DNA from 2 places in the Streptomyces hazeniae genome. Region 1 is predicted to be linked to the other one. Evidence: riboswitches for the same ligand, from Rfam matches in the RefSeq annotation. Region 1 holds a riboswitch; the other holds the start of a gene.
What was found. A riboswitch is a leader RNA that binds a small molecule or an ion and turns the genes downstream of it on or off. The one in region 1 is predicted to bind glycine.

Region 1 (3,396 bases):
GCGCGCCTCGCCGGCCGCTGCGTGCACCGGCTGCGGGAGGCCGGCCGCTCCGGCCGCACCGTGGTCGTGAAGGTGCGCAGCTACGACTTCTCCACCCTCACCCGTTCCGAGACGCTGCGCGGACCGACCGACGACCCCGCCGTCGTCCGCGCCGCCGCGGCCAGACTGCTCGAGGGCATCGACACCACGGCAGGGGTGCGCCTCCTCGGCGTCGGGGTCAGCGGCCTCGCCGACTACACCCAGGAGGACCTGTTCGCCCAGGCCGCCGCCTCCGCCGAGGCGGAGGGCGGTGACGTGCCGGACCCGGGCGGTGACCACGGCGCCCCGGCCCGCCCCGGCGGCGCGGCGGACGGCGGAGCGACCCAGGCGTCCGGGGAGCGGTCGCGCCGGTGGCTGCCGGGCCTCGACGTCCACCACCCGGCCCACGGCCCCGGCTGGGTGCAGGGCAGCGGCGTCGGCCGGGTCACCGTCCGCTTCGAACAGCCCGGCTCGCCGCCCGGACCCGTCCGCACCTTTGCCGTCGACGACCCGGAGCTGACCGCGACCGACCCGCCCATGCTCGTGCCCGGCCCGCCGCCCGCGGACCACTCCGCCTCCGAGGACGAGCCGCCGCTGGAGGCGAGGCCCTCCGCGGCCGGTCAGCCCTCCGAACCGGCGATCCGGCCGAAGTCCCGGTCCGGCGGCACGGCCGGCTGGCCGGGAGCGGAAGGCACGTCCAGGCCATAGTGGTGGTAGAGCTGGAGTTCCTGCTCGGGCGACAGGTGGCGGCCCACACCGAAGTCCGGCGCGTCCTTGATCAGAGCCCGCTCGAACGGCACCCGCAGCACTTCGCCGTCCAGCAGGCTCGGCTCCAGCGGCACGAACGCGTCCCGGCTGAACAGACCCGTGCGCACCGCCGCCCACTCGGGCTCCCCGGTCGCATCGTCCAGGTAGACCTCGTCCACGGTGCCGATCTTGAGTCCGTCACGGTCGAACGCTCTGCGGCCTATCAGGCTCCGCGGGTCGATGTCCGTCTGCACGCTGCCTCCAGCTGCTCGCACACTGCACGGGCCCCCTCCCAACGATTGGCCACTTCGCCCGCGACGGCCACTCGAGAGCCGCGCCCGTTCCCTTCCGGCCCCTCGCTGGTACGCTCGGGGCGAAGGCTGTCGACCCCGTGCGGGAGAGCTCTCCGGCGGCAGCGCCGGAGGCGCCGAAGGAGCAACTCCTCCCCGGAATCTCTCAGGCTCACGTACCGTACGGACGAGGTCACTCTGGAAAGCAGGGTGGGCCACGGACCCGTGCCAGGGGCTCCCCCTCACCGACGGTGAAAGCCCGGCTGCCCCCAAAGGCCCTGCCGGGTGAAGCTCTCAGGTTGCGATGACAGAGGGGGAGGCCGTCCGGGCACCGGCCGTGGTGCCCCTCGCAGGTCGCTCACGACCAGGAGGCCCCCGCAGATGACCGACAACCGCATCTCCCTCGCCGAGCTCGAGCGCGGCACGCCCTTCGAACAGCGCCACGTCGGACCCGACCACGGCGCGCAGGCCAAGATGCTCGCGCATCTCGGATACGCCTCGCTCGACGAACTCACAGCCGCCGCAGTGCCCGACGTCATCAAGAGCACCGACCGGCTCCAGCTCCCCGAGGGGCGCACCGAGGCCGAAGTCCTGGCCGAGCTGCGCGACCTGGCCCGGCGCAACAGCGTGCTGTCCTCGATGATCGGGCTGGGGTACTACGGCACCTTCACCCCGCCCGTGGTGCTCCGCAACGTGATGGAGAACCCGGCCTGGTACACCGCCTACACCCCCTACCAGCCGGAGATCTCCCAGGGTCGCCTCGAGGCGCTGCTGAACTTCCAGACCGTCGTCGCCGACCTCACCGGCCTGCCCACCTCCGGTGCGTCGCTGCTGGACGAGCCCACCGCCGCCGCCGAGGCCATGGCACTCGCGCGACGCGTGGGCAAGGTCAAGAAGGGCGTCTTCCTCGTCGACGCGGACTGCCTGCCGCAGACCGTCGCCGTGCTCCGGACCCGCGCCGAACCCACCGGCGTCGAGGTCGTCGTCGCCGACTTGACCGACGGCATCCCCGCCGAGGTCGCCGAGCGCGGCGTCTTCGGCCTGCTGCTCCAGTACCCCGGCGCCTCCGGCGCCGTGCGGGACCACCGTTCCGTGATCGAGCAGGCGCACGGCCTGGGCGCGATCGTCACCGTCGCCGCCGACCTGCTCGCCCTCACCCTGCTGACCTCGCCGGGCGACCTGGGCGCGGACATCGCCGTCGGCTCCAGCCAGCGCTTCGGCGTGCCCATGGGCTTCGGCGGCCCGCACGCCGGCTACATGGCCGTCCGCGACACGTTCGCCCGCAGCCTGCCCGGCCGTCTGGTCGGCGTCTCCAAGGACGCCGACGGCACCCAGGCGTACCGCCTCGCCCTCCAGACCCGCGAACAGCACATCCGCCGTGAGAAGGCCACCAGCAACATCTGCACCGCGCAGGTGCTGCTCGCCGTCATGGCCGGCATGTACGCCGTCCACCACGGTCCCGACGGCCTCGCCGCGATCGCCCGCCGCACCCACCGCTACGCGACCCTGCTCGCCCGCGGCCTGAGCGACGGCGGCGTCGAGGTCACGACCGGCACGTTCTTCGACACCGTCACCGCCCGGGTGCCCGGCCGCGCCGCCGAGATCGTCGAGCGGGCCCGCGAGGCCGGGGTGAACATCCGCCACGTCGACGCCGACCACGTCGGCATGGCGTGCGACGAGACCACCACCCGTGAGCAGCTCACCGCCGTGTGGGACGCGTTCGGGGTGCAGGCCGACGTGGAGGAGCTCGACGGCGCCGTCACGGACGCCCTGCCCCGGGACCTGCTGCGCACCGACGAGTACCTGACCCACCCGGTCTTCCACGAGCACCGCTCGGAGACGTCGCTGCTGCGCTACCTGCGCCGCCTGGCCGACCGCGACTACGCGCTGGACCGCGGCATGATCCCGCTGGGCTCGTGCACCATGAAGCTGAACGCCACCACCGAGATGGAGGCGGTGACCTGGCCCGAGTTCGGCGGACTGCACCCCTTCGCGCCCGCCGACCAGGCCGAGGGCTACCTCACCCTGATCCGCGAACTCGAGGAGCGCCTCGCCGAGGTCACCGGCTACGACAAGGTCTCCATCCAGCCCAACGCCGGCTCCCAGGGCGAACTCGCCGGTCTCCTCGCCGTCCGCGCCTACCACCGCGCCAACGGCGACGACCAGCGCGACGTCTGCCTCATCCCGTCCTCCGCACACGGCACCAACGCCGCCAGCGCCGTGATGGCCGGCATGAAGGTCGTCATCGTCAAGACCGGCGAAGAGGGCGACATCACCATGGAGGACCTGCGCGAGAAGATCGCGCAGCACGGCGACCGGCTGGCCGTCCTCATGGTCACCT
Region 2 (3,396 bases), on a different contig from region 1:
GCGGCGGCCCGGGTAGCCCTCGGCGTACTTGTTGGTCAGCACGGAGCCCTGCGCCTCGAGCGCGGCGACCGGAGCGAAGTTCTCCGACGCGATCATCTCGAGGGTGGACTGCTGGCGGTGGAGCTCGGCGTCGACGGCGGCGGCGACGTCCGGGTCCACCTCGTGCAGGGAGCTGTTCAGAAGAGACATCTGGAGTCCTGGGTCCTTCCGGGGAAAGGGCGGTGCTCGGCGGGGGAGCCCGGTGCGGGCCTCAGCTGCCCGAGGTGAAGGAGGCGTACTCGTCGGCGGAGAGCAGGTCCTCCGGCTCGCCGTCGAGCTTCACCTTGAACAGCCAGCCACCCTCGAAGGGAGCGGAGTTCACCAGCGACGGGTCGTCCACGACGTCCTGGTTGATCTCGGTGATCTCGCCGGTGACGGGGGCGTACAGGTCGCTGACCGACTTCGTCGACTCCAGCTCGCCGCAGGTCTCGCCCGCGGACACGGTGTCGCCGACCTCGGGGAGCTGCACGTACACGACGTCGCCGAGCGCGTCGGCGGCGTGCGAGGTGATCCCGACCGTCGAGACGCCGTCCTCGGCGTCCGACAGCCACTCGTGCTCCTTGCTGTAACGCAGCTGCTGGGGGTTGCTCATGGTGCGATTCTCCTGGAAGGACGCTGTGTGCGGGCGGAAGGGTGCGGATGCTGAGACGGGGGCAGGGCCGCGCGCTGCGGCCCGGCGCTCACTTCTCGCGCTTGTAGAACGGCAGCGCGACGACGTCGTACGGCTCGTGGCTGCCGCGGATGTCCACCGCGACGCCCTCGGTGCCGGACTCGGCGTGCGCCGCGTCCACGTAGGCGATCGCGACGGGCTTGCCCAGCGTGGGGGAGGGCGCCCCGGAGGTGACCTCGCCGATCACCGTACCGTCGGCGGCGGAGACCACCGGGTACCCGGCGCGCGGCACCCGGCGGCCGGTCGCGACCAGGCCGACGAGCTTGCGCGGCGGCGCGGTCTCGGCCTGCTTCGCGGCGGCCTCCAGCGGCTCGCGGCCCACGAAGCGGCCCTCGTTCGTCGTCTTCTCGAACTTCACGATCCGGCCCATGCCGGCGTCGAACGGGGTGGTGGAGGTCGTCAGCTCGTTGCCGTACAGCGGCATGCCGGCCTCCAGGCGGAGGGTGTCGCGGCAGCTCAGCCCGCACGGCACCAGCCCGGCCTCCTGGCCCGCGGCCGTCAGCGCCTGCCACACGGTCACCGCGTCGGTGGTGGAGACGAACAGCTCGAAGCCGTCCTCGCCGGTGTAGCCGGTGCGTGCGATGAGCGCCTGCACCCCGGCCACGGTGCCGGGCAGCCCGGCGTAGTACTTCAGGCCGTCCAGGTCGGCGTCGGTGACCCGGCCGAGGATGCCCGCGGACTCGGGACCCTGCACGGCGATCAGCGCGTACGCGTCCCGGTCGTCGCGCACGGCCGCGTCGAAACCGGCCTGGCGGGCGACGAGCGCGTCCAGCACGGTCTGCGCGTTCGAGGCGTTGGCGACGACCATGAACTCCGCCTCGCCGGTGCGGTAGACGATCAGGTCGTCGAGGATGCCGCCGTTCTCGTCGCAGATGTGGGTGTAGCGGGCCCGGCCGGTCTTGAGCTTCGACAGGTACCCGACCAGCGCGTAGTCCAGCAGCTCCCCGGCCTGCGGTCCGGTGACGGTGATCTCGCCCATGTGGGAGAGGTCGAACAGCCCGGCGCGGGTGCGCACCGCCTGGTGCTCGTCACGCTCGCTGCCGTAGCGCAGCGGCATGTCCCAGCCCGCGAAGTCGGTCATGGTCGCACCGAGCTCGCGGTGCACGGCGTCGAGCGCGGTCGTGCGCGGCGGGGTACCGGAAGTCGTGCTCATGTGGGGCTCCCAAGGCTGGTGACACGGATGTCCTCCCCATCTGTCATCGGAACCTGAGAGGTTCGCCACGAGCCCGGCAGGGCGGCGGCTTGCACCTTGGGTGGGGCTGCGGCGGCACGCCGCGGCCCGCTTTTCAGATCTGCCTCGTCCTGCGCGGTATCGGGGCCTGAGAGATTCAAGGGAGGATCTTGCTCCTTCGGCGTCCCGACCCGTGTGCCCAGCGGACCACGGGCGGGAACTCTCCCGCGCGGATTCAAGCGGCCGGTATGGAGTTCGGGGGCCATCATTGCACGCCCCCGCCCACGGTGACCCCTGCGGGCGCGGACCGATCGCTCCGCGCCCGCCCGGCACCTTGCCGCGACCGCGAGGGGTGGCCGCGCCGCCACGCCCCGCCACGGGGCGGCGGGTTCCGGGGGGGGGCGTGTGGCCCGCGCACGTGCGTCGCCGGTCACGCAGGACCGCTCGGTGGCCCCTGCGGACGGGATCCGCGAGCCGGCCCGTGTCCCGCAGGTCGGGCATGCCCGGGAATCTCCTTGCCGCTCGTTACCTATTCTTGACACTCTCTGGGGGTATGCCGCCTACGAGCGCCGCGCGTCAGCGGCACGGGGAAGGGGAGGCCGCGGGTGGAGAGTCTGCGCAGCGCAACTGCGACGGCGGTGGGGGCCGGGGTTCCGGCGCCGGTGGTGCCCGCGGCCGCCGGCCGCGACCTCCGTGGGACGGCCGAGGGCGGCACGCTCCGCTTCCCGTCGGGCGACCTGGTCGTCGTGTCCGGTCTGCCCGGCAGCGGGAAGTCCACGCTGATCGCCCGCACCGTCGTCGGCACCGGGGCGGTGGCCCGCATCGACTCCCAGGACACCAGGGAGCGCTGGCAGCGGCGGCTGCCGCAGCGGCTGCCGTACGGGCTCTACCGGCCCTTCGCCCGCGCCGCGCACTACGCCGGGTTGCGGCGTTCGCTGGCCTCCGGCGGCAGTGTGGTGGTGCACGACTGCGGCACGCAGAGCTGGGTGCGGCGCTGGCTGGCGGCCGACGCGCGGCGCCGTGGTCGCGGCCTGCACCTCGTGGTGCTCGACGTGCCGCCGCCCGTCGCGCTCGCCGGGCAGACCGAGCGCGGCCGCACGGTCTCGCGCTACGCCTTCGCCCGCCACCGGCGGGCCCTGGGCCGCCTGCTCGCCGACGTGGAGGCCGGGCGCCTCCCGGAGGGCTGCGCCTCCGTGGTCCTCCTGGACCGCGACGCCGCGGCGGCCCTTCTCTCGGTCGCCTTCGAATAGCCCCGCTCCGGCCCGGGGCCCCGGCAGGAGTCGGCGCCCGCGCAGCACGTGGCCCGCCGTCCCCGGAAGGGGCGGCGGGCCACGTACGAGGACACTGTGCGGCGCGTCCCGGCGGAGGAGTCGGGCTCTTACTCCTGGGGGAGCAGCTCCTGCTCCGCGTCGCCGGGGAGCATCTCCAGTTCGGCGTCGCCCGGGGCGAGACGGTTCTCCGCGAGCTGCGGGCCCTCCTCCTGGGCGTCCTGCTCGTCGCGCTGGGCGTTCGGCGC

Region 2: another riboswitch for glycine. It lies ahead of gcvT (glycine cleavage system aminomethyltransferase GcvT); the one in region 1 lies ahead of gcvP (aminomethyl-transferring glycine dehydrogenase).

The regions. Positions count from the first base shown of each region.
Region 1 covers NZ_JAVREQ010000044.1:5,043-8,438, reverse strand. The annotation lists gene RM572_RS27990 (DNA polymerase IV) at 1-726, shown strand, start outside; gene RM572_RS27985 (PRC-barrel domain-containing protein) at 639-1,019, opposite strand; glycine riboswitch at 1,150-1,247, shown strand; gene gcvP (aminomethyl-transferring glycine dehydrogenase) at 1,437-3,396, shown strand, end outside.
Region 2 covers NZ_JAVREQ010000030.1:18,042-21,437, reverse strand. The annotation lists gene glyA (serine hydroxymethyltransferase) at 1-189, opposite strand, end outside; gene gcvH (glycine cleavage system protein GcvH) at 251-631, opposite strand; gene gcvT (glycine cleavage system aminomethyltransferase GcvT) at 720-1,862, opposite strand; glycine riboswitch at 2,007-2,118, opposite strand; gene RM572_RS25230 (AAA family ATPase) at 2,486-3,130, shown strand; gene RM572_RS25225 (hypothetical protein) at 3,259-3,396, opposite strand, start outside.